One region of the Brevundimonas nasdae genome, then DNA from elsewhere that is predicted to be linked to it. Evidence: riboswitches for the same ligand, from Rfam matches in the RefSeq annotation. Region 1 holds a riboswitch; each other region holds the start of a gene.

Region 1 (9,800 bases):
GGCGGGGTCGGCGCTGAACTCGCCTGTGCCGGTCACCGCCGTAAGTGCGGAACAGATCGAGGCGACAGGGCATCAGAATCTGGCCGACATCCTGACGGAGCTGCCGCAAACCGGTGTCGGATTGAATGGCGCGAACAGCCAGAGAAACGCGAACCTGGCGGGGCTTAACCTGATCAGCCTGCGCCATCTGGGCGCGGATCGGACGCTTGTATTGGTCAACGGCCGCCGCGTGGTGGCGGGTCAGCCTTTTACGGCGGCGGTCGACATCAACTCCATCCCGGCGGCGCTGGTTGAGCGGGTTGAACTGGTGACGGGCGGCGCGTCGGCGGTGTATGGCGCTGACGCTGTCAGCGGGGTGGTAAACATCCTGCTGAAGCGGGATTTCGAAGGCTTTGCCGCTACGGTGAATGCGGGGATTACGTCGCGCGGGGATGGAGAATCGCGCGGCTTCAACTTCACTGCGGGCAAGAATTTCGACGAGGGTAAGGGCAATGTCGTCGTCAACTTCCTGTATGACGATGTGGCCGGGGTTCAGGCGACCCAGCGCGCGTGGGGCGTCAGCGGCGTCAACACGATCAGCAACCCCGAGAATACCGGGCCGAACGACGGCATACCCAACTTCATTCAGGCGCCCAACATCCGCTTCAACTGGTCCAACCAGCAGGGCCTGGTCTGGGTCGCAGGGCAGTATCTGTCGCTGACATCGGATGGAACGGGCATCCGGCCTTACGACTTCGGGGCGCTGGGTGATCGAGGCGGTCGCAGCGTTGGCGGCGATGGCGGAAGCTTTGAGCAGTACGACAATCTGAGCATGCCGCTGGAGCGCTATGGCCTGACCAGCAATTTCAACTACCAGATCACGCCGAAGATCCATTTCTTCTTTGAAGGCAACTACATCAAGACCAAGACCCAGTCCTTCTGGCAGCCGGTCGCGGATGATTTCGTCTATGCCTCGCCGTGGTTGACGCTGGATAATCCCTTCATGCCGACCGATCTGCGGGCTGTGCTGACCGCCAATGGCCAGACCGGCACGGAGGTTTACCGCGTCTATGACCAGTTCGGGCGTCGCGGCAGTGTGGCGGACCGGACGCAACAGCAGTTCACCGGAGGCATCGACGGGAAGCTGTCCGGCAGTTGGAAGTACAACCTGTTCGCCGCCTATGGCGAGAACAGCCAGAACACGCTGCTGGTGAATGGCCGCAACCAGACCCGCTGGCTGCAACAGAATGACGTCATCCTGCTGAACGGCGCCCCGGCCTGTCGCAGCGCAGAGGCGCGGGCGCAGGGGTGTGTGCCCTATAACCCGTTCGGGCAGACGACGGGCACGGACGCCGCCATCGCTTACAGCCGCATAGACGAGCCCTATTCCGCCAGCACCCGGCTGAAGACGGTCGGCGGCAGCCTGAGCGGCGACCTGCTGCAACTGCCCGCAGGGCCGGTCGCTTCGGCGATCGGATTTGAATGGCGCGAGGCGAGCGCGGAGACGCATCCTTCCGCGCTGCAGCAGCAGGGGCTGACCTTCTATCCGCAGGAAAGCCCGGTCAGCGGCTCCATCCGCGTGAAGGAGGCCTTCGCCGAACTGAGGGCGCCCCTGATCAGGGACCATGTCCTGATCAACGACCTGCAGATCCAGGCGGCGGGTCGGGTGTCGGACTACAATGTCAACGGAACCCAGTATTCGTGGAATCTTGGCGGCGTCTATTCTCCGGTCGAGGGATTGCGGTTCCGGGTGATGCGGTCGCAGTCGGTGCGGGCGCCGAACGTCTCCGAACTGTTCTCGCCACTGCAGGAAAGCTTCTTCTTCGTCAGCGATCCCTGCGACGTCACTTTGCGGAATCAGTCGGCGACGCGCGAGGCCAACTGCACAGCCTTGGGCATCCCGGCAAACTTCTCGGCGCCCACCAATGGTTCGACCGTTCACGGCCAGATCGGCGGCAACATTCATCTTGAGCCGGAGACTGCCAAGACCTGGACCATCGGTGCGACGCTGGCGACATCGCGTCTGCCCGGCCTGACGGTGACCGTGGACTATTTCGACATCGAAATCACTGACGCCATCGGGGCCATTCCGGTGCAGTCGCTGGTGGACAACTGTGTTGACCTGAACATCTCGCCCGACGCTAACGCCAACTGCGCGGCGGTCACACGCAGTTCGACCACCCACGGCATCACCAATGTCCAGGCGACATCCCTGAACATAGGCAAGTTCACCAGCCGTGGAGTGGACTTCAACCTGAACTACAAATTCGATCTGTCCCGATACGCCTCGACACTGCCGGGGGAGCTGACGCTGAACCTGGCGGGAACCTATCTGGACCGTCTGCGTCAGCTGACGGATGCGGCGGATCCCCTGACCGAAATACGGCTTGAGGGCACTTTGGGGTCGCCGAAGTGGAACGCCATCGCCTCGGCCGTCTATCGCCTGGATGATCTGTCGGTCAGTTGGCGCGCGCGATACCATGGCAGCACCTCGATCTTGAGCGGGATCAGCGTCTCCAACCCGCCGCCTGCTGATCAGTTCGATCGGCCCAATACAGGAACCAAGGTCTTCAATGATCTGTCTGTCGCCTATCAGATCAACGCGAAAACCGACGCCCGCATCACTGTGCAGAACATCTTTGACGTGAAGCCGCCGAACCGCGCCTTCAACATCCACCAGGGCATCTACAACGCTTCCTTCTATGACAACCTGGGGACGTCGATCGTCGGCGCCCTTACCTATCGTTTCTGACGTCGTAATCCGGGTGGGTTTCTTCCGGATCGGGGCTTCGGTCTCGATCCGGTGGAATTTTCCGACAGAGTTTCCTTCTCAACTGATCTGACTGTAGTGTGATATCGATCGTCGCGCATGAGTCCGTCAGGGCGTTGCAGGATGATGGATGGGCAGAGCGCCGTCTCGTCCGGAGAGGTGAGCAGCGGTCATGTCGATAAGTTCAAGCCTTCCTTCCTTCGATCCGCTTGATCGGATGACGTTGCAGGCGCAGGCCTATCAGCAACTGCGCAAGGCGTTGATGGCCGGGGTGTTCAAGCCGGGCACAGTGATCACCATACGCGCCGCCGCCGAGGCGCTGGGCACCAGCCCGATGCCTGTGCGCGCGGCTCTGCAACGGTTGGAGGCGGAAGGCGCGCTGGTCGCGAGGGGCAGCAAGCGCACGCTGGAGATCCCCGCACTGACGCGCGACGAATACCAGGAACTGCGCGACATCCGGGTGCAGCTGGACGGGCTGGCGGCCGAGCGCGCCGCGGCCAACGTGACGCCGGACGAGGTCGATGAGATCGACGCCCTGTGCCGCGCCATGCAGGCGGCGGCTGAGGCGGGAATTCTGGATGACTATGTCCGCACCAACTGGGATTTCCATCTGGCGATCTGCCGGGCAAGCCGCATGGAACGACTGGTCGCCCTGATCGAAAATCTGTGGCTGCGGATCGGCCCCTATGTCCCGCTGATGATGCCGGACCGTGAAAGCATGGTCGCCAGCATGGGCGCGCACTGGAGAGCTGTGGAGGCGCTGCGGGCCAGGGACGGCGTCGCTGCGCGTCAGGCGATAGCCGACGACCTGACAAACTCCGGCGCCAAGCTGATGACGCAATTGGCGCAGGGTGCTGCAGCGGGCTGATCTGAAGCGGTCGCTATGGCTCTTGTCGTTTTCGTGTTGACAGCCCTGCTTGCGGCATGATTTGTGATCACAAAGAACACGACTTGGGAGAGACCGGTTCAACCGGCGCCGAAGGAGCAACCGCCCCGGAAACTCTCAGGCACCAGGGACCAGGTCGTGACATAATTCTGGAAAGAGGCGCCCAGAGCGTCCGCCGACGGGATAACGATCTCAGGCAAACCGACAGAAGGGGCGCAGTTGGACCGGGGAACCGGCCGGGGAAATGCGCCTATGACACTTGCTTCTCATCACGACACAGGTGCGCCCGCGCTCAGCGTGCTCGACCTGTTCACCATCGGCGTAGGGCCTTCCAGTTCGCACACGGTGGGGCCGATGCGTGCTGCGGCCGCATTTGGTGAAGCGGCGCTGCTGGAGGGGCGGCCGACGGCCGTTCGCTGTGAGCTCTACGGATCGCTGGCCCTGACGGGGCGCGGACATGCTACCGATGTCGCGGTCCTGCTGGGGCTGTGTGGCTTGAGGCCGGAAGGGGTTGATCCCGACGCTGTGCCGACGTTGATTGAAGAAATCCGTCGGACGAAAGCGCTGCAACTGGGCGGACAGGTCGCTGTTCCGTTCGACGAGGATCAGCAGCTTGTCTTCCATTTCGGAGAGTTCCTGCCCGGCCATCCCAACGCCATGCGTCTGTCGGCGGACTATGCTGACGGCCGCCGGATCGAACGAACCTATTATTCCATTGGCGGGGGGGCGGTGAGGGAAGAGGGCGGCCATGCGCCGCCGCGTCAGAATGTTCAGGTCGCCCGTCCGTTCACCTCTGGCGCGGATCTGCTGTCAATCGGCGCCGAGACAGGGCTTTCAATCGCTGACATCGTCTGGGGCAATGAAGAAGCCTGGCGTTCGCGCGAGGAAACCGCCGCCTTCATTGACGCCGTCCGGCTGGCCATGCTGGCCTGCATCGAGCGCGGCTATCGCCAGGAAGGCATCCTTCCCGGCGGACTGAACGTCCGCAGGCGGGCCAAGAGCCTGCATGACGCCCTGACGGCGCGTGGGCCGCGCACGGACCCGTCACATGTCTTCGAGTGGGTCAGTCTTTATGCGCTGAGCGTGAACGAAGAGAACGCCGCCGGGGGGCGTGTGGTCACGGCGCCGACCAATGGTGCAGCGGGCGTTCTGCCTGCGGTGATGAAATACTACGAAGCCTTCGTTCCGGGATCGACGCTTGAGGGCAGCCGGACCTTCCTGGTCACGGCCGCCGCAATCGGCTTTCTCTACAAGACCAGAGCCTCGATCTCCGCCGCCGAAATGGGGTGTCAGGGCGAAGTCGGCGTCGCCTGTTCGATGGCCGCAGCGGGTCTGGTGGCCGCACTGGGCGGCACGAACGAGCAGGTCGAAAACGCCGCCGAGATCGGCATGGAGCACAATCTGGGCCTGACCTGTGATCCCATTGGGGGCTTGGTTCAGATCCCCTGCATCGAACGCAACACCATGGGCGCCGTGAAGGCGATCAACGCCGCCTATCTCGCCCTGCAGGGCGATGGAAAGCACGTCGTTTCTCTGGACGCCGTGATCGAGACCATGCGCCAGACGGGCGAGGATATGCGGTCAAAATACAAGGAGACCAGCCTTGGCGGTCTCGCAGTCAACGTCGTCGAATGCTGAGGAGGAGCACCAGAATGTCAGACTTTTTCGCGCGCAACCTGAAGGCGGATTCGGTCATCTATGACGCGATCAATCAGGAGGCCGTTCGCCAGAACAGCCAGATCGAGCTGATCGCAAGCGAGAACATCACGTCGCCTGCGGTGATCGCCGCTCAGGGCAGTGTTCTCACGAACAAATACGCAGAGGGGTATCCCGGAAAACGCTACTATGGCGGGTGCGAATATGTCGACATCGTCGAGCGTGTCGCCATTGAGCGGGCTTGCGAACTGTTCGGCAGCGCCTACGCCAATGTGCAGTCGCATTCCGGCGCGCAGGCGAACGGGGCGGTGCTGATGGCGCTGCTCAAGCCTGGCGATGTCATCCTGGGCATGTCTCTCGACGCGGGGGGGCATCTGACGCACGGCGCCAAGCCGACTCTATCCGGGAAATGGTTCACGCCGGTCCAGTACGGCGTACGTGAGAGTGATGGTCTGATCGACTATGATCAGGTCCAGTCCCTCGCCGAACAGCACCGCCCCAAGCTGATCATCGCAGGGGGGTCGGCGATCCCGCGTCAGATCGATTTCGCGCGGTTCCGCCAGATCGCCGACAGCGTGGAGGCCTATCTGCTGGTGGATATGGCTCACATCGCGGGTCTGGTGGCGGGCGGCCTGCATCCCAGCCCGGTGCCGCATGCCCACATCGTGACCAGCACGACTCACAAGACGCTGCGTGGGCCGCGCGGCGGTCTGATCCTGACGAATGACGAGGTGCTGGCCAAGAAGATCAACTCGGCGGTGTTCCCCGGACTGCAGGGCGGGCCTCTGATGCATGTGATCGCAGGCAAGGCTGTCGCGTTCGGCGAGGCGCTGGACCCCTCCTTCAAGGACTACGCGCAACAGGTGGTGTTGAACGCACGGGCTCTGGGTGCAGCTCTGATCGAGCGGGGCTTTGATTTGGTCACCGGCGGCACAGACACCCATCTGGTGCTGGTTGATCTGCGCTCACGCGACATCAGCGGACGTGAGGCGGAAGTCAGCCTCGAGCACGCCCACCTCACCTGCAACAAGAACGGCATTCCGTTCGACCCGCGTCCGCCTGCGCAGACCAGCGGCATCCGTTTGGGGTCCCCTGCGGGAACCACGCGAGGATTCAAGGAGGCTGAGTTCACCCAGGTCGGTCATCTGATCGCCGACGTACTGGACGCGCTGGTCGACAATCGGGAGGACAACTCGCAGGCAGAGGCCAAGGCGCGGCAAGCGGTTCTGGCGCTGACGGCGGCCTTCCCGGTCTATGGGTTGCAGGCTGGATCCGATGGCGTCATCCCGGAGCTTCTGTGATGGACGGCGAAAGGGGGGAGCCCGGGCGGCGCACGCCGCTCTATGACCTGCATCTGGCCAATGGCGGCAAGATGGTCCAGTTCGCGGGCTATGACTTGCCGGTCCAGTATGCGGCGGGGGTGTTGAAGGAACACCTGCACACACGCGAAGCCGCCGGTCTGTTCGACGTCTCACACATGGGGCAGGTGGAGCTTCGTCCGCGTAGTGGCGATCTCACCGATGTCGCCCAAGCGCTGGAGCGGCTTGTCCCGGCTGATATCGTAAGCTTGTCACCCAGTCGCCAGAGGTACGGCGTCTTCACCAACGCAGCGGGCGGCATTCTGGATGACCTGATGATCGCCAACCTGGGCGACCGCCTCTATCTGGTCGTCAACGCTGCCTGCAAGGCGGATGACATTGAGCATTTGCGGCGGTCTCTGAGCGAGGAGGTCGAAATCGTCGAGCACCCGGATCGGGCGCTTCTGGCGTTGCAGGGGCCGCTGGCGGAGGCCGCACTGTCGCAACTGGGCGACGGCTTCGCGGATCTCGCCTTTATGGGAATCCGTGAGCTGGATGTGGCCGGCGTGCGCTGTACGGTTTCTCGTTCTGGATACACCGGAGAAGATGGGTTCGAGATCGGAATGCCCGGCGAGGCCGCTGTTCATGTGGCCCAGGCCTTGCTCGCCATCGAGGGCGTGAAACCGATCGGCCTGGCCGCGCGTGACAGTCTGCGGCTTGAGGCCGGCTTGTGCCTCTATGGCTCCGACCTGACGACGGACACCACGCCGGTCGAGGCGGCGCTGGAATGGTCGATTCAGAAGTCGCGTCGTCCGGGCGGCGTCAGGGCAGGAGGCTATCCGGGCGCGGACGTCATCGAGGCTCAATTAACACAAGGCGCGTCGCGGCGCCGGGTCGGCCTGCGCCCGCCGGAACGTACGCCGGTGCGTAGCGGAACACTGCTGTACGATTCCATATCTGCAGCGACTCCATTGGGGCAGGTCACCTCGGGCGGGTTCGGTCCCAGCGTCGGCGGAGCGGTTTCGATGGCCTACGTCCCGATCGCTCATGCTGCAGTCGGTTCAGTTCTCTATGCCGAGGTTCGCGGAATGCGTCTGCCGGTGACGGTCAGCGAAACGCCATTCATCCAGAAAACCTACAAACGATAACCAGCCAGAGGGAGGGCTTCATGACCTATTATACGCAGGACCACGAATGGGTGAGACACGAGGGCGATCTCGCCGTCGTCGGGATTACGCAGCACGCCGCAGAAGCGCTGGGCGATCTGGTCTTCATCGACTTGCACGCCGACGGAAAACAGGTGTCGGCGGGCGACGCGGTGGCGGTGGTGGAATCGGTCAAGGCCGCCTCCGACATCTACGCCCCTGTCGCGGGGCAGGTCGTGGAGGTCAACACCGCCCTGTCTGATGACCCGGCGGTGGTCAGTGCCGACCCGGAGGGGGCAGGCTGGCTGGTCAAGATCCGGCTGGATGACCCGGCAAGCCTGTCGGAACTTCTGGACCGCGCAGCCTATGACGCGCTGGTCGCCGGCGCCTAGTCGCGGAGTATTCTGATGAGCAATTCCAGCAACGCCACTCTCGGCGCCTTCGTTCACCGTCACATCGGTCCTGATGAGGCCGAAACGGCTGAGATGCTGAAACTTCTGGGCGTGCCGGATCTGGACGGCCTGATCGAGCAGACAGTCCCAGCCAGTATTCGCGACCGCTCCAGCCTGGGGTTCGGCCCGGGGTTGGATGAGACGACCTGTCTGGAACGCCTGCGTGAGATCGCCCGGCGCAACAAGCGGTTCACCTCGCTGATCGGCCAAGGGTACTACGGCACGAAAATGCCGCTGGTGATCCTGCGTAATCTGATGGAGAGCCCGGCCTGGTACACGGCCTACACGCCCTATCAGCCAGAGATCAGCCAGGGACGGCTTGAGGCCCTGCTGAACTTCCAGACACTGGTGTGCGAACTGACCGGATTGGACGTGGCGAACGCCTCGTTGCTGGATGAAGCCACGGCGGCAGCCGAGGCGATGGCCCTGGCGCAGCGTTCGGCGTCTTCGAAGGCGGACAGCTTCTTTGTCGACGCCGACTGCTTCCCCCAGACGATCTCTGTCGTCAAAACCCGTGCTGAGGCGCTGGGCTGGCGGTTGGTCATCGGCGATCCCGAGAAGGATCTGGCAGCCGCTGACGTTTTCGGTGCGTTGCTGCAGTATCCGGGCGCGTCAGGACAGGTGCGCGACATCAAGCCTGTCATCGCTCAGTTACACGAGGCAGGCGCTATTGCGGCGGTCGCTGCGGACCCCTTGGCGCTGACGCTGCTGGCAAGTCCCGGTTCTTTGGGCGCGGATATCGTCGTCGGTTCCATGCAACGCTATGGCGTGCCGATGGGATGCGGCGGCCCTCATGCGGGCTATATGGCTGTGCGTGACACACTGAAGCGCTCGATCCCCGGACGACTGGTCGGCGTGTCGCAGGACAGTCGGGGGCGGCCTGCCTACCGTCTGGCGCTCCAGACGCGCGAACAGCATATCCGCCGCGAGAAGGCGACCTCCAACATCTGCACCGCCCAGGTGCTGCTGGCGATCATCGCCTCCATGTATGCGGTCTATCATGGGCCGGATGGGTTGCGCGCCATCGCTCAGCGCATCCATGACCTGACGGCCCGTCTTGCGCAGGCGTTGGCCGATCAGGGTTTTGAACGCATCAACAGCGCCTTCTTTGACACCCTGACCATCCAGACGGGAGGCCAGACCTCTGCGATCCATGAGCGCGCCCGTGCGGCGGGCGTCAATCTGCGGCGTATTGACGAGAACACCTTGGGGGTGTCGCTGGATGAGACGTCTTCGGACGAGACGGTGCGATTGGTGCTGGCGATCTTTGCGCCGGCGGCCACATCGAGCGCGACTGCAGACTCCCGTCAGGCGCTGGCAGGCATTCCGGCCGATCAGGTCAGAAGCGGCCCGTTCCTCGAACATCCGGTCTTCCACCGCTATCGTTCTGAAACCGAGATGCTGCGTTATCTGCGGCGTCTGGCGGACAGGGATCTGGCGCTGGATCGGACGATGATCCCGCTGGGGTCGTGCACGATGAAACTGAACGCTACGGTCGAGATGATCCCGGTCACCTGGCCCGAGTTCGGTGAAATCCACCCCTTCGCGCCCGAAGATCAACTGGCTGGTTATCAGTTGCTGTTCGATGATCTTGAGACCCGTCTGTGTGCGATC
Region 2 (9,800 bases), 450 kb from region 1:
GGCCTCGTGGGCGGCGCGGATGGCCATCAGGCCGCACAGTTCGCCGTGCGCGCCCGCCTTGGGCGACAGGGCGACCGCGGGCATTCCGGTCAGGGTCTTCAGCCAGTGGGCCAGCGTGTCCATCAGCTCCAGCGCGCCCTGAACCGTCGAAATCGGCTGCAGCGGATGGATGTCCGAGAAACCGGCCAGACGCGCCATCTTCTCGTTCAGGCGCGGGTTGTGCTTCATCGTGCACGACCCCAGCGGATAGATGGCCAGGTCGATGGCGTGGTTCTTCTGGCTCAGGCGCACGTAGTGGCGCATGGCCTCGGGCTCGGACAGGCCGGGCAGGCCGATCGGATCCTTGCGGACCAGGTCGCCTAGGTCCGACGCATCGGTCTTGGGCTCCGGCAGATCGACGCCGGTCTTGCCCCAGCCGTCGCCCTCAAAGATCAGGGCTTCATTCTGCAACAGGCCGCGACCGCCGGTCAGGGTGGCAGGCTTGGAATCGACCTGGTTCGGGGCGGTCGGGCGGCCGACAGTGTTCATCGTGCTCATTGTTCTGTCTCCGCTCAGGCCGCCAGCACCGTGGCGAGCGCTTTCGCCAGGAACTTGATGTCATGATCCAGGGTGGTCTCGGTCGCCGCGACCAGCAGGACGTCGTCCAGACCCGCGTCGGGCGCCAGACGGCTGTAGGGGACGCCCGCCAGCACATGATGACCGGCCAGGGTGTCCACCACCTCGGCGGCCTTTTTGCCCTTGGGCAGACGGATCGCGAACTCGTTGAAGAAGCGCGGCGTCAGCACCTCCACGCCCGGAATGGCGGCCAGGGCGTCGCGGGTGGCGACGGCCTTCTCGTGGTTCAGCAGGGCCAGTTTGCGCAGGCCCGTCTCGCCCAACAGGCTCATGTGGATGGTGAAGGCCAGGGTGCAGAGGCCAGAGTTGGTGCAGATGTTCGAGGTCGCCTTGTCGCGGCGGATGTGCTGTTCGCGCGTCGACAGGGTCAGGACGAAGCCGCGCTCGCCGTCGGCGTCCACGGTCTCGCCGGTCAGGCGGCCCGGCATCTGGCGGATCAGCTTTTCGCGCGTGGCGAACAGGCCGACATAGGGGCCGCCGAAGTTCAGGGCGTTGCCGATCGACTGGCCTTCGGCCGCGACGATGTCGGCGCCCATTTCGCCGGGCGATTTCAGCAGGCCCATGGACACGGCTTCCGTCACCACGACGATCAGCAGGGCGCCCGCGGCGTGGGCGGCCTCGGCGATCTTGGTCACGTCGGTGGCGGTGCCGAAGACGTTGGGCGTCTGGACGACGACGCAGGCGGTGTCCGGGCCGATCTGGTCGATGACGGCGGCTTCGGCGTCGAACGCCGGGGCCAGCGCCTGCGTCTCCACGCCGACGGCGTGAACCACGGTCTCGGTCGCCTTGACGTAGTGGGGGTGGACGCCGCCCGAGATCACCGCCTTGTTGCGGCGGGTCACGCGCGTGGCCATCAGCACGCCCTCGGCCATGGCGGTCGAACCATCATAGAGGGACGCGTTGGCGACCGGCATGCCGGTCAGGTTCGCAACCTGGGTCTGGAACTCGTACAGGTACTGTAGCGTGCCCTGCGCGATTTCCGGCTGATAGGGGGTGTAGCTGGTCAGGAACTCCGACCGCTGGATCACATGGTCCACCGTCGCCGGCACGTGGTGCTTGTAGGCCCCTGCGCCGCAGAAGAAGGGCACGGCGCCGGCGGTCGCATTCTTGGCGGCCATGGCGGACAAGGCGCGCTCGACCTCCAGTTCGCCCGCGACGCGGGGCAGGTCCACAGGCCCGTCCAGACGCGCGCTCTCGGGCACGTCGACAAACAGGTCGTCGATGGATTTCGCGCCGATGGCGGCGAGCATCGCCGTGCGGTCGTCGGGCGTCAGGGGGAGGTAGCGCATCTAGACAGCTTTTCCGAAAAGGAAGTCAGTGATTGAAAAACCCGGCTTGGCTCTGGCTGGGGTGCGTGAAGGCGAGGACTGCGGACGGCTCGGCGTGGTGCTGCGGTTGTTTCGAAGGCCTTTCAACAGATCGGTGAGCGCATCGGCGTCCTCGACCTCCCGGAGCTCGACTTCGTACATCAGGGGTGTGCGGGGCTCGCCCACATTGCCCGCAGGGCGCACCAACAATCTCCCGCCAGGACCATCCAGCATGAAGCTGTTGGTGCGCCGCAGAACGGCCAGCAGCGCGGCAGCGATGGCTGGCGTTAGAACCGGGTATTCCGCCAGCATCCCGTCCGGGGCGTCTTCTCCGAACATATACAGCAACGCGCCGTCGCTTAGCCGAATCTCCGCTTCCAGCCCGGTCCGCTCCGCCCCGCAGTCGGCCAGCGCCGCCTCGACCAACTGGCTCAGGCCAGGTTGCGAAGGCGTCGTGGTCGCGTGGGTGAAGCAGACCGTGAACACGGCTTACAGCGTGGCCAGGAAGGCGTCGTAGGCGGCCTGATCCATCAGGCCGTCCAGCTGCGAGGCGTCCGAGATCTTGATCTTGGCGAACCAGCCATCGGCTTCGGCGGCGGCGTTGACGGTCTCCGGGGCGGTCGACAGCACGTCGTTGGCCTCGACCACTTCGCCCGAGACGGGGGCATAGACGTCCGACGCCGCCTTGACGCTTTCGACCACGGCGAAGCTGTCGCCCTTGGCGAAGGTCTTGCCGACTTCCGGCACCTCGACGAACACCACGTCGCCCAGAGCCTCAGCCGCGTGCTTGGAAATGCCGACCGTGGCGATATCGCCGTCGACGCTGACCCACTCGTGATCCTTGGTGAAATGCATCTTGCTTCTCCTAAAGCCTTCATCCTCGGGCTTGACCCGAGGATCGGATGTTGTGCTGTCCGTGCGCCTATGTCTTCGCACGAGCGGTTGATCGCCCGGCCCTCGGGTCAAGCCCGAGGGTGACGGACAGAGAGGGTTACGCCTTCGGCTTGCGGTAATAGCGTTGCGCCACGAACGGCATGGCGATGACTTCGGCGGCGGCGGGTTTGCCGCGAACCAGAACCTTCAGTTCCGTGCCCAGTTCCGCAAAGGCGGGCGGCACGAAGCCCATGGCGATGTTCTTGCCCAGGCTGGGGGAGGGGCCGCCCGAGGTGACCTTGCCGATGATGTTTCCGTCGGCGTCGGCGATCTCGGCGCCTTCGCGGGCTGGGGCGCCTTCCTTGACGTGCAGGCCGACGCGGACGCGCGACGGACCCTCGGCTAGTTGCTTCAGGATGATGTCGGCGCCGTTGAAGTCTGCGCGTTCCTTGCGCGACTTGGACAGGGCGAAGGTCAGCGCGCCTTCGACCGGCGTGGTCGCGGCGTCGATGTCGTGGCCGTGCAGCGGCAGGCCAGCTTCGAGCCGCAGGCTGTCGCGGGCGCCCAGGCCGATCGGCTTGACGCGGGCGTCTTCCAGCAGGGTGTTCCAGATGCGCTCGGCCTGATCCGCTGGGACCGAAATCTCATAGCCGTCTTCGCCGGTGTAGCCCGAGCGCGAGACATAGCAGTCGGCGCCGAACAGCATCAGGCGGGCCGTCTCCATGAAGCCCATCTCGGCCAGCACCGGCTCATGGGCCGACATCAGCTCGGCGGCCTCCGGGCCCTGGATGGCGATCAGGGCGCGGTCCAGAACCGTCAGCTTGGCGTCGCCTTCCAGATTGGCGTTCCAGAAGGCGAAATCCTCGTCCTTGTTGCCGGCGTTGACGACGACGAACAGGCCGTCATGGTCGGGGCGGCCCGCCATCAGGTCGTCGATGATGCCGCCGTCCTTGTTCAGCAGCAGGGTGTATTTCTGCTTGCCCGCCTTCAGGATCTCATAGTCGCCGGGGACGAAGCGCTGGAACTGCGCCGTGGCGTCCGCGCCGGTGATCTTGCACTGGCCCATGTGCGATACGTCGAACAGGCCGACATGTTCGCGGGTCCAGCGGTGTTCGGCCAGAACGCCTTCATACTGGACCGGCATGTCATAGCCGCTGAAACCCACCATGCGGGCGCCTAAGCGCCGGTGCGCGGCGTTCAGCGGCGTGGTCTTGAGAGCTTGGTCGGTCATGGTTCAGACTTTCGCGGTCGCGTGTTGTGGCGGAGCTTCGCCGCCGTCCTCGCGCCCCCGCTGTCCTGAAGCCTGAGAGATTCCGGCGTTTCCGCCTTGCTCCGTCGGCGCGCCCGTAAAAGAGCGGCTTTCCAGCGTCCGTATGCTATCGCGGTCCGTTTGCCTGAGCGTTTCCGGGGCGGTTGCGCCTTCGGCGTCGAGCCTGATTTCCCAGCCCCGAACTCTCCCGCGAGAGCGACCGACCTAAGCCATCGAGTCAGGCCTCAAGTCAAGCGTCGCCAGTGCATCAGAGGTCTGACAGAGCTTGCCCCGCGCGTCCTGTGCGGCCATGAGTGCGCGACGCCCAACAACCTACGGGAAAGCCTCCATGTCCGCCGACCGCCTTCGTCTCGACGACCACATCGCCGCGCTGGAGGCGCCGCAGGGACTGAAATCTGTCCTGACCGTGATCGCCGCAACCTGCGCCCAGATCAGCGACGTGGTGGCGGGCGGCGCCCTGGTCGGCGCACTGGGCGCATCGGGCCAGATCAACGTCCAGGACGAGGAGCAGAAGAAGCTGGACGTCATCACCGACGACATGCTGACCCAGGCGCTTCTGGCCTGTCCCGCCATCGCCGGCGTCGCATCCGAGGAAAAGGATCAGGTCGAGCCCGCCTCCAATCCGGCCGGTGAATATCTGGCCCTGTTCGACCCGCTGGACGGTTCGTCCAACATCGACATCAATGCGCCGGTCGGCACCATCGTCTCGGTGCTGAAGTCGGCGACCCCGACGCCGGTCGAGGCCGATTTCCTGCAGACAGGCCGCCATCAGGTCGCCGCCGTCTATGCCGTCTATGGCCCCCAGACCATGCTGGTGCTGACGACGGGCGACGGCGTGAAGGGTTTCACCCTGTCCAACGACGGCCAGTGGTTGCTGACCCACGACGACATCACGATTTCGCCGGATACCAAGGAGTTCGCGATCAACGTCTCCAACCAGCGTCACTGGGCCGAGCCGGTCCAGCGCTATCTGGACGGCGTGCTGCAGGGGGCGGAGGGGCCGCGCGGCAAGAACTTCAACATGCGCTGGGTCGCGGCCATGGTCGCCGATGTCCACCGCATCCTGATGCGCGGCGGCGTCTTCCTCTATCCGTGGGACAAGCGCGAGCCGAACAAGCCGGGCAAGCTGCGCCTGATGTACGAAGGCAATCCGATGGCCCTGCTTGTCGAACAGGCGGGCGGCAAGGCGACCACCGACGGCGTCCAGCCCATCCTCGACGTTCAGCCGACCCAGTTGCACCAGCGCATTCCCGTCGCCCTGGGCTCGGCCAACGAAATCGACGCCTTCGCGAGCGCCTGAACCGGAGCCTGAGCCATGATCATCGGTCCCGCCGACGCCCTTCTGGTCATCGACCCGCAGAACGACTTCTGCGAGGGCGGCGCGCTGGCGGTCGCGGGCGGGGCGTGGATCATGCCGCTGATCAACCAGTTGGCGGAACGGTTCGACAAGGTGATCGCGACGCAGGACTGGCATACGTCGGATCAGATATCCTTCGCCTCCAACCACCCCGGCGCGACGCCCTTCACCGAGATTGAGGTCGCCTATGGCCGCCAGATGCTGTGGCCGGATCATTGCCTGCAGGGTTCAGCCGGGGCCGACTTCCACCCCGATGTGAAGCCGACCATCGACCGCGCCCTGGCCGTGGTCCGCAAGGGCTATAATCCGGCGGTCGACAGCTACTCCGGCTTCTTCGAGAACGACCGCCAGACCCGGACGGGCCTTGCGGGCCTGCTGCGTGATCTGGGTGTGCAAAGGGTCTTTCTGGCGGGTCTGGCCTTTGACTACTGCGTTCGTTTCACCGCCGAGGACGCCGTGCGCGAAGGGTTCGAGGCCATCGTCATCACCGACGCCAGCCGCGCCATTGCGCCCGATACTGAAGCGGCGGCGCACGACAGCTTCCGGGCGCGGGGCGTGACGGAGATCGAAGCGGCGACGCTGCTCGCCTAGCCCTCACTCCCAGAAATCCTCCGCATCGGGAATCCGCGTAAAGGCGATCTTCGCGCCGATATAGTCCGGCAGACCCGCGTTCGGGCCGATGCTGACCGTGTCCTTGCCATAGCGGCGGTTCAGCGCGTCCAAGGCTTGGGACAGTTTTAGCGACCGCGCCGTGCCCCCCTGGTCAGGGCCGGAATCAAACAGGTCTGTCTCGAAGGCGCCGCTGGGTTTCAGCTTGTGGACCCCGACCCCGACATAGCTCAGTCGCCCGGCCTCAAACTCGGGCTCGACCCTGCGCCACAGACTGTCCAGCGCGGCCAGCAGGGCGAAGGTGTCCTGGGTCGGGGCGACGGCGCAGGTCAGGCCCGCCGTGTCCCAGCCGCGTCTGGCGCCCTTTGGCCCCATGTCCAGATGCAGGCTGACCACCGCCCCCGTCAGCCCCATCCGCCGCAGCCGCGCCCCGCATTTGACCATCAGCCGCCGGGCGACCGCGCGCGCCTTTTCCGGTGTGCGCATCTGCGCCGCCAGAACATGGCTGTGACTGATGGAGGCGGGGGGCTTTTCCGGCGTCGGTTCGCTGTCCAGACCGTGCAGGCCGCGCCAGATGCGTTCGCCCTCGATGCTGTTCCAGACGGCGCGGGCCTGTTTGGCGCCCATGTCCCACAGACCCGCCGTGTCCGTCACGCCCGCCGCCGCCAGCCGCTCGCGCATCCGCGATCCTATGCCCGGATAGGTCGACAGCGGCAGGTGCAGGATGGAGCCGGGCAGTTCATTGGCCCGCAGGATCGTCAGCCCGTCCGGCTTCTTCATCCCGCAGGCGGTCTTGGCCAGGAACCGCGACGGCGCCAGGCCGATGGACGACCGCAGACATTCGCCGACATTCTTGATGATCCCCGCCTGAATGCGCCGCGCCAGGGCGACCGCGTTCGCCTCCTGCCGCTCCGACCCGATCAGTTCGCACGAGCATTCGTCGATGGACCCGACCTTCCACACCGGCACATGGCGGTCGATCTCGGCCATGATCTTCTTGTGGACCTCGACATAGACGTCGGGCCGCGCCTCGGCGACGATCAGGTCGGGGCACATCTGGCGCGCCTCGGACACCCGCGTGCCGGTGCGGATGCCATAGGGGCGGCTCTCATAGCTGGCGGCGATGGCGCCGGTGTATTCGCTCTCGGCCGGGCGGACGATCAGCGGCTTGCCCCGCCACTCGGGGTTCATCTGCTGCTCGACGCTGGCGAAAAAGGCGTTCAGGTCAATGAACAGCCAGCGCAGGTTCGCGCCATCGTCTTGCTGTGGGCTCGCCTGATCCATGATGCGAACATATCAGGAACATTGGGTGGTCGGAAGCCGCTGACGCTCCCACCTTCGTCATTCCGGGCGCAGCGTAGCGAAGACCCGGAACCCAGCGGCGCGCGACAGCGCGAACCTGTCGCTGTTTAGGTGTTTGGGGTCCGTGCCGCGGACGCATTTCGCCTTCGGCGCCGCTGGGTTCCGGGGCTTCGGGCCAAGCGGCCCTCCGCCCGGAATGACGAAAGTGGAGGGGATCACGCCGCCGCGTAGGCCTCGACCTCTGCGATCCGCGCGGCCTTCTCGGCGTCGCTCAGGAACGAGCCCTCAAAACTGTTCTTCGCCAGCTGCGTCACCTGTTCCCGCGTCAGGCCGACCGCCTGCGCCAACTGGCTGTAGTTCTCGTTCACATAGCCGCCGAAGTAGGACGGATCGTCGGAGTTCAGCGTCACGTGCAGGCCCCGACGCAGCATCTCTGGCACGGGGTGGTCCTTCAGATCCTTGACCACGCACAGTTTCAGGTTCGACAGCGGGCACACCGTCAGGGTCATCTGTTCGGCGGCCAGACGCTCGATCAGGCTCTCGTCCTCCATCGAGCGGTTGCCGTGATCCATCCGGTCGATGTGCAGCAGGTCCAGCGCCTCATGCACATAGGCGGGCGGGCCTTCCTCGCCCGCGTGGGCGCACAGCTTCAGGCCCAGGTCGCGGGCGGCGGCGAAGACGCGCTGGAACTTGGACGGCGGGTGGCCGACCTCCGACGAATCCAGCCCCACGCCGATGAAATGGTGCAGATAGGGCTTGGCCGCCTCAAGCGTCGCAAAGGCCTCGTCCTCGGTCAGGTGACGCAGGAAGCTCAGGATCAGGCCGCTGGACACGCCAAGTTCCGCCTTGGCCCGGTCCATGCCCGCGATCAGCCCCTCGACCACCACGCCGAACGGCACGCCGCGATCCGTGTGCGTCTGCGGATCGAAGAAGATTTCGGCATGGCGCACATTGTCCGCCGCCGCCCGCTGGAAATAGGCGAAGGCCAGATCTTCGAAATCCTGGCGCGTCAGCAGCACCGCCGCCCCCGCATAATAGATGTCCAGAAAGTCCTGCAGGTTCGAGAAGTCATAGGCCGCCCGCACCGCTTCGACGCTGTCATAGGGGATGGCGACATTGTTGCGCTGGGCCAGTTCGAACATCAGTTCGGGCTCCAGGCTGCCTTCGATGTGCAGGTGCAGTTCGGCCTTGGGCAGACCGGCGATATAGGCGTCGAGGGGCGAAGACTGGGCCATCAAGACCTCCTGTGAAGCTGGAACGACGCCGAACGGCGAAGCGTTGGGGTGGTGCAGTCAAGGAGCACCGCAATGACGGACAAACAAGACAAGCCGGTCAAGATCAACACCACGCCCGGCGTTCTGGGCGACGGCACCGAGGAACAGAACCTGGGCCAGAAGGGCGATCCGTCCAAGCGGATCACCGAAGACGAGGTGGACGCCGCCTTCTCCGACAAGAAGAAGACGGACTGATCCTCACATACGATCCGGCGTCTCGATGCCGAGCAGGCCCAGCGCCGTCTCCAGCTGGCGCAGGGCCGCCGCCGACAGGGCGAGGCGCGAACGTTTCGTGTCCTCGTCCGGTGCGACCAGCACAGGGCAGGCGGCGTAGAATTTCGAGAACGACTGCGCTACGCGATAGGCGTGTTCCGCCACCAGGTGCGGCATCCGCTTGTCATAGGCGTCGGACGCGGCCGCGCTGAAGGCGTCCAGCGTCAGGGCCAGATCGCGCTCCGCCTGTTCGGCGATGACGATGGGGCCAGCGGACACGCCCTGTTCGGCGGCCTTCCTCAGCAGGGATTTGATGCGGACCGCCTGATACAGCAGGTACGGCCCGGTCTTGCCCTCAAAGCTCATGAAGCGGTCGAGGTCAAAGACGTAAGAGGTGGTGCGCGCGTTCGACAGGTCGGCGAACTTCAGGGCGGCGATGGCCACCTTGTGCGCGATGGCCTCGAACTCGTCCGGCGACAGGTCGTCGCCCAGCTTGGCTTCATGCAGGCGCTCGCGCGCCTTTTCCGTCGCCTGATCGATCAGGTCGCGCAGTTTCAGCACCCCGCCGGCGCGGGTCTTGAACGGCTTGCCGTCCTGACCGTTCATGGTGCCGAAGCCCAGATGCTCCAGCGACTTCTCGGGCGCATATCCGGCCAGATAGGCGGCGCGGAACACCTGTTCGAAATGCTCGGCCTGGCGTTCGTCGACGACGTACAGGATCAGGTCCGGGCCGATCGCCTTCTTGCGGTCCAGGATCGTGGCCAGGTCGGTCGTGCCGTACATGGCCGAACCTTCCGAGCTGATGACCAGCAGGGGCGGGGGGGAAGGGGCCTCGATCACCGATCCGTCGGCCAGCTTCTTCTTGCGCGTCTCGCCGGGCTTGGCGACGTGAACCACCTGGGCGCCGTCGTCCTCGACCAGCAAGCCCGTGTCCTTAAGATGGGCCAGCATTTCCGGCATCAGGGGATCGGCGTCGCTCT
Region 3 (9,800 bases), 180 kb from region 1:
AGCCCCGTTTGCGGGTCTTCAGCGGGCGGCTTCGCCCAGCAGGGTCTGTTTCCAGAACAGCAGGCTGGTCCAGAAGTAGTAGTCTTCGTTTTCCTTCTTGTGGAAACCGTGACCTTCGTTTTCGGCCAGCAGATGCCAGGCCGTGCCGCCATTCGCCCGCACCGCGCGGATGATCTGGTCGGCTTCGGACGCCGGCACGCGGGGGTCGTTGCCGCCGGTCGCCACCAGCAGAGGAATGCTGATCCGGTCCACGCTGTTCAGGGGCGAGATTTCCTGCAGCTTCGCGCGCTGGACGGGATCGCGCTCGTCGCCATATTCCACCCGACGCAGGTCGCGACGGTAGGACTGGGTGTTTTCAAGGAAGGTGACGAAGTTCGAGATGCCGACGTAGCAGCTGGCCCCCTTCAGCTGGTCGCTGTAGTGCACCGCCGTGGCGTAGCACATGTAGCCGCCATACGAGATGCCGGTCACGGCGAAGCGCGAGGCGTCCAGATCGGGGTTCTGCTTCAGCGCGTCCAGGAAGGCGCCGATGTCCTTGACCGTGTCCTCACGCTTGAACGGGCCGTTGTCCAGATTGACGAACCGGGCGCCATAGCCGGACGAGCCGCGCACGTTCGGGAAGAACAGGGCCACGCCCAGCTCGTTCAGCAGATAGTTCTGCGGCCCCAGGAAGTCCGGGCGGGTCTGGCCTTCCGGCCCGCCGTGGATGTCGATGATCAGCGGACGCTTGCCGGGGAATTTCGCCGCGTCGGGACGATAGAGGAAGCCCGAGATCACTTCGCCGTCGAAGCTGGGGATCTGCACCAGCTCCGGCTCGACATTGACGGCCGGGTCCAGACCGCCCGTCTCGCTGTGGGTCCACTGGGTCACGGCCAGGGTGCGGGGATCGACCGAGAAGGCGTCGCCCGGCGTACGGGCCGACGACATCGACAGGCCGATGGCGCCCCAGGGTGCGATCTCGATCGCATGGCCGATGCTGTAGGGGATCACGCCTGACGGCAGACCACTGACGGTGCGCACCGCCCCCGAAGACGTGTCCAGGATCTTCAGGCGCGATACGCCCGCCTCATTGACCGCATAGGCGATGAACGAGCCGTCAGGCGCGATGGCGTAGTCGCTGACATCCCAGCGCGGCTCAGTGCTGACCGGGGTGAAGCGACGATTGGAGATGCGGCCCAGCCGCAGGAAGTCAGAGTCCGCATTGGAGGTCGCCCAGATGGCGCCGTCCGGCCCGTATTGCGGATCGACGTAAGAGAATTCAGCACGCGGATTCGTCAGCTGCGTCATCCGCCCGCTGGCCAGGTCCAGTTCATAGACCTGCGCGTGGTTGATCGACATCCGGTTCAGGACCAGGGCCTTGGCCCCGTCAGCCGAGAAGTCGGTGATGTTCCAGCCGCCGCCCGAGACCTGGGCCACCAGTCGGTCGCTGGAGGGATCGCGCGGATCAACGACATACAGGTCCATGTCCGCGCCGTTGCGACGCGACGAGGCATAGCCGACCCGCTTGCCGTCGCGGCTCCAGGCGCCGAACCAGTTGCGGCTCTTGCCGTCGGTCACCAGCGTCAGGCGGCCCGAGACCAGGGTGTAGAGTTGATAGAATTCGTCGCCGCCATTGTCCTTCTGGACCACCAGCACGTCGCCGGAGGGGGACAGGGCGCCCGCCATCACCGGCTCGTTCTCAAAGCTGATCTGACGACGGGCGCCGTCAGGGCCTGCCACCGAATGGATCTGATCGGTGGCGCCGAAGCGCGTCTTGATCAGCATCGAACGGTCCGAGGCGTTCCATCCCAGGAAGGCGGCGCGGCGCGACTGCAGATAGGGACGGGTCTCGTTGGCCAGCGCATCGGGCACGGACGGCAGGCCGTCGGCGACGATGGCGGCGGGCTTGGGGACCTCGGCCAGAGCCACAGGGGCCAGGGCGAGCGGCGCCGCCGACATGGCCAGAGCCAGGGCGAGCGAAAGGCGGGAGATCATGAGCGGCCTCTTCAGGCGGGAAGAAAAGGAGCCGCCGACCCCCGGGGTGGAGACCCGGGAGCCGACGACATGAGGTTCGGAACCAGAACTAGAAGCGGTACCGAGCCCCAACCGTGACGTACCGGCCGATTACATCGTAATACGGCGAGAACGACGCCCCCACGGGGGGTTCTTTGTCGAACAGGTTCGTGGCCTTGGCGTACAGTTCGACGCCGTCTGCGCCATACTTCGCCAGGTCAGCCGTCACCCCCAGATCGACGTAGGTGAAGGCGTCGATATGGTTGTTCGAGATAGGGATGGTGGAGTTGTAATTGCCGGCCGAGATGTAGCGGGCGCGCAGATCGACGCCGAACACTTCGCCCTTCCAGCCCAGGCTGGCGTTCAGGCGCAGCTTGGGCACGCCCAGACCGAACGAATAGCCCTGCGACTTCACATATTCGATCTCGGTGATGCCGTCGTCGGTGGTCAGGCTGTTCACCCAGGTGCCGACCAGACGCATCTTCAGACGACCCGTGGCGCCAGGCACCCACAGATCAGCCGCCGACGAATAGGACACCTCGGCGTCCACGCCGTCCGTCTGATACTTGGCCAGGTTCACGAAGGTGGACATGGTGCGGACCAGGTTGCCGCCCGCGTCACGCTCGATCTTGGCGCACAGGGCCGTATTGCCCGAGTTGCAGCGGTTCACCAGATCCTGCGGCGCGATCGTCGTGATCACGTCGTCGATCTTGATGCTGTAATAGTCCAGCGACAGGTTCAGGCCCGGGATCGAAGGCGGCGCATAGGTGACGCCCAGGGTCAGGGTGTCCGCCGTTTCCGGCAGCAGGTTCGGGTTGCCGCCGCCATTGTTCAACACATAGACGTTGGCGCCGTTCTTGGCCGGATCGTTGATCCAGTTGTAGCCGATGGTCGTCGTCGTGAAGAGTTCCGACAGGTTGGCCGAACGGATGTCACGCGACTGGGTGATCCGGCCGCGGAAGCCGGGGAAGAACTCGTTCGTGGCGCCGACCTTCCACGACCAGATCGAGCCAGTTGTGTCGTAGTCGGAGATACGGGCAGCCGCGTTGAACTGAAGATTATTCAGGATCGGCAGATCGCGAACGATCGGCACCAGGACTTCGGCAAAGGCCTCCTTGACGGTGAAATCACCCGCCATGGCCGAGAAGCTGAAGGTCTTGAACGCCTTGGCGGCGTCCAGTTCGCTGACGGTCTGCTTCAGCGATTCCTTGCGGGCTTCGAAGCCGAAGGCCACCGAGACATCACCCGCCGGCAGGGTGACGGGCTCGCCGCGCAGGCTGAAACCGACCGAATCCAGCTTGGTCGTGGCGCGCTGCTGCGGCGTGCCGGTGACATAGTCGATGGCTTCCTGCGACGGCGAACCCAGGCCGAACAGATTGATCGGCACGCAGCCCGAGTTGGCGTTGGTCAGGGTGACGCGGCAGACCGGCTTGCCCGACACCGGGTCGATGACGCTGTCCACGGCGTTGGCGAACTGGGTCTTCAGCAGGAAGCCTGGAGTGTCGATGTTGTTCTCGAACTCGCCGTGGCTGTAGTAGGCGCCCCAGCGCCAGTTACGGCCGAACTCGCCGTCCACCGCCAGGGTGGCCTGGGTCGTCAGACGCTCGAAGTCGATGGTCGAATACGACAGGTCCGAGTTGAAGCGGCCGAACTTGAAGCTGGTCTCGCCTGCAGCCGCCATGGCGCTGCGGATGGCGGGCGACAGGAAGGCGTTGTCGATGCCGATGGTCAGGTCGCCACGGTCGTGGTCGCCGAACCAGATGTAGTTGTTCCACATCCGCGAGTGGCGGATGTCGGCGGTGACGCGCAGGGTGTCGCTGACCTCATAAGTCGCGCTGGCCATGGCGGTGTAGCGCTGCTGCGGCGTGACCAGCGGGCTCAGGTCATCGTTGGACGGGCCTTCGCCGCCGACGGTGTTGGAGCCGCTCTTCGTACCGAAGTTGAACGGACGCAGCGTGCCGTCCGGGTTGAAGACCTTGCCGTTGTTGACGCCCGACAGGATCAGGCCGCCGTAGGCCGCATCGGCCATGCCGACGTTCGGCGTCAGCGCGCCGTTGACGGTCGCCCAGCGGCCGATGTTCGGGCGCGAGTTCTTCGGGATCACGCCGTCGTTGTTCAGATATTCGCCGCCGATGACGAAGTGGCCGCGCCCATCGGCGAAACCACGCCCCCAAGCGCCCTCGTAACGCACCTGCTCGGCGTCGTCATAGGACGAGATGCCGTATTCGGCGCCCAGCTTGCCGCCGGTGAAGTTGCGGTCGATGCCGACGTTGACCACGCCTGCCACAGCGCCCGAGCCCCAGGCCGCCGAGGCGCCGCCGGTCACGACGTCGACGCTCTTCACCAGAACCGACGGGATGCTGTTCAGGTCGTTTTCGCTGGAGACGCGGCGACCGTCGATCAGCACCAGGGTGCGGCTGATGCCCAGGCCGCGCAGGTCCACGGGCGCATTGCCCGCGCCGGTGTTGGTGCCGGTCGTCTGGGGCGAGGTGGTGGCGCGGAACTGGGGCATGTCGTTCAGCGCGGCAGCGATGTTGGGACGGGCGCCGACCGACAGGTCTTCGGCCGTCAGGCGCACGGTCGGGGTCGGGGCTTCAAAGCCGGCGCGGTCGATGCGCGAGCCGGTGACGACGATGTCGCTGACGGATGCGGTCTGTTCCGGGGCGGGTTCTGCGGTCTGGGCCAGTGCGGCTCCGGCGCAGGACAACAGGGCGATGGCGCTGCTGCAGCTGATCAGGCGGGTGTTCAAGCGAGACAAGACGAGATTCCTCATGGACGGCGGCGACGTCCCCTCCCAGGGAAGTCCGATGCGGTTCGGCGCTCTGACGGCGCCATTTCACCCCCGCTGTCTTCGTGCCTGAGAGTTTCAGGCCATCGGCCCTTGCTCCTTCGGCGAAGGCCGCACCCCCCTCGGGTCGCCCTGCTCTCCAGCGTTCATCGTGCAGCTCGGTCCGTTTGCCTGAGCGTTTCCGGGGCGGTTGCGCCTTCGGCGTCGGGGAAGTGTCCGAACTCTCCCGAGCTGCGATCGCCAGTAAGATATCGCAGAGACCTGCTGTCAAACGTCGCGTTTTTGCGTTTTAAAGCCCACAAAACACCGATATATAGAATATTATTCCACTTTCGGTCGCAGCAGAGGCTTCAGCATAAGGCCCAAAACCGTCCAGCGCCCGGACGTGACGGCGTCGTGACAGAAATGCGGCCTTTGCATGATCAGAAGTTATCCACAGGAAACCCTCAGGGCGCGTGCGGATCCAGCGGCGCGCGCGGCGCCCCCTCCATGGCCGCACGCCAGCGGCCCAGCAGCTTCTCGCGACGCTCATGATCCAGATTGGCCAACAGGCCCGGCCCCACCCGAATGGGACGCGCGCCGGGCGGCGATGGACGCAGCGCCGGATCAACGTCATCCCGCGCCGGTCTCATGCCCGCCTTGGCGACCGCCGCCTGACCTTCGCGCGATAGCAGGAAATCCAGAAAAAGCCGCGCCGCATTCGGATGGGCCGCATTGCGCGGGATAAAGGCGACCCGCGAAATCAGCAGGTGGTAGTCCGTGGGCGTGACCAGGGCGATGTCGGGGTGGTCCCTGACCCAGATCCGCCCATAGGACTGGTTCATGTTGAATACGAACAGGGTCTGTCCCGTCGCCAGCCGCCACATCATCCGCTGCCCCGAGGTGTCGAGACGGGGCTTGCGGCGGCCCAGGGCCTCCATCATCCGCCAGGCGTCGGGATAGATCTGGGTGTCCGACGACAACTGCATCAGGGCCACGCCGCTCTGCTCGGCATCATAGACCGCCAGGCGACCGTCGAAGATTTCAGGCCGGGCTTCCAGCAGCCGGATCAGGTCCGCATGGCTGTTCGGCGTCAGCGCAGGCGGCAGCAGGCGACGGTTGTAGGCGAAGACCACCGGCTCGGCCGTGATGCCGAACCCCTGATCGCGCCAGACCATGCCGTCGGGCATGGCGCGCCGGTGGGGCGACCTGTAGGTCTGGGCATAGCCGTCGTTGATCAGCTTGATCTGCACGTCCATCGCGGAGCTCCAGACCAGGTCCGCGCCCGGCCGTCCGGCCAGCACATCCGACACCACATTGCTGGCCAGCATGGTGGAGTTCATGTCCTCCAGACGGATCTCCACCTTGGGATACCGCGCCCGAAAGGCGTCGATCACCGGCCCCAGCATGCTGGTGTTGGTGCGGATCAGCAGCGCGCCTTCCTGCTCGGCCCGCCAGCGGATGTGGGGCGCGGTGCCCGCCCCCTCCGGCTCGCGTCCGCAGGCGGTCAGGGCGAAGGCGGCGGCGAAGATCACGGCGAACAGACCCCACGCCTTCACCACTTCGGCTTTCTCGCTATTGTGGCGCCCATGTCCCCGCTCCCCGCATCTGTGACCCCATGAGAATACTCGTCGTCGAGGATGACAAGGCGCTTCAACATTCTCTGGACGCCAGCCTGCGCAGTGCGGGGTTTGAGCCACGCTGCACCGACCAGGGCGCCGAAGCCCTGAGGCTTGAGCAGACCGAGGATTTCGACGCCGCCATCCTCGACATCGGCCTGCCCGACATCGACGGGTTCGAGATTCTGGCCGCCCTGCGCCGTCGCGGCTCGACCACGCCGATCCTGATGCTGACGGCCCGCGACGCCCTGGGCGACCGGGTGGCGGGGCTGGACCTCGGGGCCGACGACTATCTGGTCAAGCCCTTCGCCCCCGTGGAACTGATCGCGCGCCTGCGCGCCATCGTGCGGCGCCGCCAGGGACAGGCGGCTGGCTCCGTCGTCATCGGCTCGCTGGTCTGCGACTGGCAGGCGGGCCGCGCACAGGTCGGCGACCGCGAACTGGCGTTGCGCCCGCGCGAATGGGCGGCGCTCAAGGTGCTGGCGTCACGCGTCGGACAGGTGGTGGACCGCGACATGCTGGCCGCAGAGGTCTTCACCCAGGACGAAGCGCCTTCGCTGAATGCGCTGGAGATCCACGTCGGCCGCCTGCGCCGCAAGCTGCAGCCTGACGGCCCCGCCATCACCAACATCCGCGGACGCGGCTATCGCCTCGACCCATGACGCGGGCGCCGAGCAAAACCTCGCACAGCCTGGTCAACCGCCTGCTGATCGCCCAGGTCGTGCCCCTGACGGTGTTCGCCATCGTGCTGCTGGGCGTGGGCGCCTGGACCGCGCACCGGGTGGTGGAGCGTACGTCCGACCGCCTGCTGGCCGGCGCCATGCAGACCATTCTGCAAAGCGTCTCTCTGGACGATCAGGGCGTGACCGTGGACGTGGCGCCCTGGTCCCTTGCCCTGCTGGACACGCCGGAACGCGACGCCGTCTTCTACGGCATCCGCGAGGGCGACCGCATGGTCACCGGCTATCACGAACTGCCGACGCTGAAGACCGCCAACACCGAACGGCCGGTCTTCGCCAACCTGACGGTGCGCGGCGTGCCGGTCCGCATGGCCCAGCAAACCGTCATGATACCGGGCCGCACCGCCCCGGTGGTCGTTTCGGTCGCCCAGAGCCTGGATTCCCGCCGGGCCAGCCTGCACGAACTGTACGGCAGCCTGCTTCTTCTGCCCGGCCTGCTGGTGGTGCTGGCGGCCTTGCTGATCTGGCCCGCCCTGCAATGGGGCCTGAACTCGCTCAGGCGGCTGGTCGATGAACTGGCGGCGCGGTCGTCGTCGAGCACCACGGATTTCGCCCCCGCCGCCGTCACCCTGGCCCCGCGCGAGCTGACGCCGGTTCTGACCGCGTTCAACGCCCTGCTGGCGGGGCTGGAGCGGTCGACGTCGGGGATGCACCGGTTCGCCGCCGACGCCTCGCACCAGCTGCGGACGCCGCTGGCGGTGATGGCGGCCAACCTGGATCTGCTGGCGGCGTCCAAACGCCCCTGGACCCGGACGGAGCAGAGGCTGCTGACGGACTCGCAATCGGCCGCCGCCAGCATGACCCATCTGATCAACCAGCTGCTGTCCACCGCCCGCGCGGACACCGCCCATTCGGACGCGACCGCCGACCTGGGCCGCGCCGTCAGAAAGGCCTATCAGGTCTTTGCCGACCGACACCCGCTGACGCCCGGCGCGCTGCGGCTCAGACTGCCGCTCGAAACCGTCGAGGTTCGGGGCTCGCAAGACCTGATCGTCGAGCAGTTGCTGAACCTGATCGACAACGGCTTTCGCCACGGCGCCGCGCCGGTCATCGTCCATGTCTCGAACAGCCCCGAGGGCGCCGCCGTCACGGTCTGGGACCACGGCGAAGGCGTCGACTACGCGGTTCTGCCCAGCCTGACCGAGCGCTTTTTCCGCAGCAATCCCAACCGCTCCACCGGCTCCGGCCTGGGCCTCGCCATCGTCGAAGCCCTGAGCACCGCCCAGTCCGGCCAACTGCGCCTGGCCAGTCGCGGACCGGGCAAGGGTCTGGCGGTCCGGCTGTCGTTCAGCAGCCCGGATGCTTCGCCCTCGACCTGAAATCAGGCCATGTCCCTATGGCCGCCCGGCGGGCGACAGGGTGCTGGCGGCGGCGGGGGAGGACAAGGTTCGCGGTGAGGAGCTGCCGGCCCCCGAACGGATCCGCATCTCGCAGGAGACCTGCCTCGTCTCGACGGCCGGGGCCAAAGCGCAGCGAGAGGACTTCAGCACACGGGTTGCAAACGAAGAGGGCATGACCTTGAATGCAGCGCGCATTCAAGATCATGCCGAAAAATGGCGGACAGAGAGGGATTCGAACCCTCGGTAGGCTTTCACCTACACACGCTTTCCAAGCGTGCGCGATCGACCACTCCGCCACCTGTCCATGTCGCCAGTCACTGCGAGGTCGCGTCACTACCTATCTGTATTGTCGGCGTCAATCCGGATTGGGCGGTTTAGGACAGATTGGCGATGGGTTGAGGGGTTGGGCCGCCCTCGCCGGTCGCCTGACGGATGGCGGCGGCGGCGGCGTCGATGACGACGCGCAGGCGGGGCAGCATGGGCGCATAGTCGGGCCACAGGGCGTAGATGGGGCGGTGGCCGGTGACGGCGTCGGGCATCAGGGCAGTCAGGCGGCCCGAGACGATATCGTCGGCGGCCAGCCATGACGGGATCAGGCCGACGCCGCGGCCCGCGCGGATGGCGGACAGGGCCAGGGCTGCGCCGTCCAGGATCAGGCGCGCGGGCGGAGCCCAGACCACCTCCCTGCCCGCTTCTGTGAAACGCCACGGGGCGGGGCGGCCGTCGATGGCGGTGGCGATCAGCTCATGGTCCTGCAAATCGCTGCGGTCCGCTGGCGCGCCGCGCGCGGCGATGTAGTCGGCAGAGGCGCACAGGGCCAACCGCTGCACGCCGATGCGCCGCCCGATCACCCCCGCGACATCGGGCGGGTCGCCGATGCGTATGGCCAGATCGACCTGCCCGCCGCGCAGGTCCACAGGCGTGCGGTCCAGGCTGAGGTTCAACGACAAGCGGGGGTGTTGGTCGGTCAGGGCGAACAGGGCCGGGGCCACGATTTCGGCGCCCAGCAGCGGCGGCAGGGTCACGCGCACAAGACCGGCGGGTTCGCTGGCGGACAGGGCCAGCGCCTCCTCCACCGCGCGGACGGATCCGACGGCGACGCGGCAGACGGCGCGGTAATGTTCGCCCTCCGGCGTGATGCGGAAGTGGCGGGTCGAGCGTTCAAACAAGCGCACGCCGATGCGGCCCTCCAGCCGCGCCACGCCCTTGGCCACTGCCGATGCGGTCAGGCCCAGCGATCCTGCCGCCCGCGCGAAACCGCCATGGTCGCAGACGGCCAGGAACAGCCGCACATCACCGCCGGGCCCGATGTCGCCCATCGTCATTGCCGAAAATCCTTCGC

Evidence for each region. A riboswitch is a leader RNA that binds a small molecule or an ion and turns the genes downstream of it on or off. The one in region 1 is predicted to bind glycine.
Region 2: it holds a riboswitch for glycine, as region 1 does, so the genes downstream of both, gcvT (glycine cleavage system aminomethyltransferase GcvT) here and KWG56_RS11855 (L-serine ammonia-lyase) in region 1, are expected to answer to the same signal.
Region 3: it holds a riboswitch for glycine, as region 1 does, so the genes downstream of both, KWG56_RS11015 (TonB-dependent receptor domain-containing protein) here and KWG56_RS11855 (L-serine ammonia-lyase) in region 1, are expected to answer to the same signal.

Annotation. Positions count from the first base shown of each region.
Region 1 is NZ_CP080034.1:2,424,984-2,434,783, reverse strand. It holds gene KWG56_RS11865 (TonB-dependent receptor plug domain-containing protein) at 1-2,731, shown strand, start outside; gene KWG56_RS11860 (GntR family transcriptional regulator) at 2,922-3,617, shown strand; glycine riboswitch at 3,692-3,779, shown strand; gene KWG56_RS11855 (L-serine ammonia-lyase) at 3,888-5,273, shown strand; gene glyA (serine hydroxymethyltransferase) at 5,288-6,592, shown strand; gene gcvT (glycine cleavage system aminomethyltransferase GcvT) at 6,592-7,737, shown strand; gene gcvH (glycine cleavage system protein GcvH) at 7,758-8,126, shown strand; gene gcvP (aminomethyl-transferring glycine dehydrogenase) at 8,142-9,800, shown strand, end outside.
Region 2 is NZ_CP080034.1:1,979,269-1,989,068, reverse strand. It holds gene gcvPB (aminomethyl-transferring glycine dehydrogenase subunit GcvPB) at 1-537, opposite strand, end outside; gene gcvPA (aminomethyl-transferring glycine dehydrogenase subunit GcvPA) at 552-1,904, opposite strand; gene KWG56_RS09720 (hypothetical protein) at 1,905-2,408, opposite strand; gene gcvH (glycine cleavage system protein GcvH) at 2,412-2,777, opposite strand; gene gcvT (glycine cleavage system aminomethyltransferase GcvT) at 2,914-4,026, opposite strand; glycine riboswitch at 4,085-4,163, opposite strand; glycine riboswitch at 4,168-4,265, opposite strand; gene KWG56_RS09705 (class 1 fructose-bisphosphatase) at 4,394-5,365, shown strand; gene pncA (bifunctional nicotinamidase/pyrazinamidase) at 5,381-6,013, shown strand; gene KWG56_RS09695 (Y-family DNA polymerase) at 6,017-7,315, opposite strand; gene KWG56_RS09690 (adenosine deaminase) at 7,549-8,568, opposite strand; gene KWG56_RS09685 (hypothetical protein) at 8,641-8,802, shown strand; gene argS (arginine--tRNA ligase) at 8,806-9,800, opposite strand, start outside.
Region 3 is NZ_CP080034.1:2,248,838-2,258,637, forward strand. It holds gene KWG56_RS11010 (S9 family peptidase) at 19-1,974, opposite strand; gene KWG56_RS11015 (TonB-dependent receptor domain-containing protein) at 2,063-4,750, opposite strand; glycine riboswitch at 4,930-5,019, opposite strand; gene KWG56_RS11020 (ABC transporter substrate-binding protein) at 5,227-6,318, opposite strand; gene KWG56_RS11025 (response regulator) at 6,378-7,040, shown strand; gene KWG56_RS11030 (sensor histidine kinase) at 7,037-8,437, shown strand; tRNA gene KWG56_RS11035 (tRNA-Ser) at 8,673-8,762, opposite strand; gene KWG56_RS11040 (LysR family transcriptional regulator) at 8,833-9,783, opposite strand.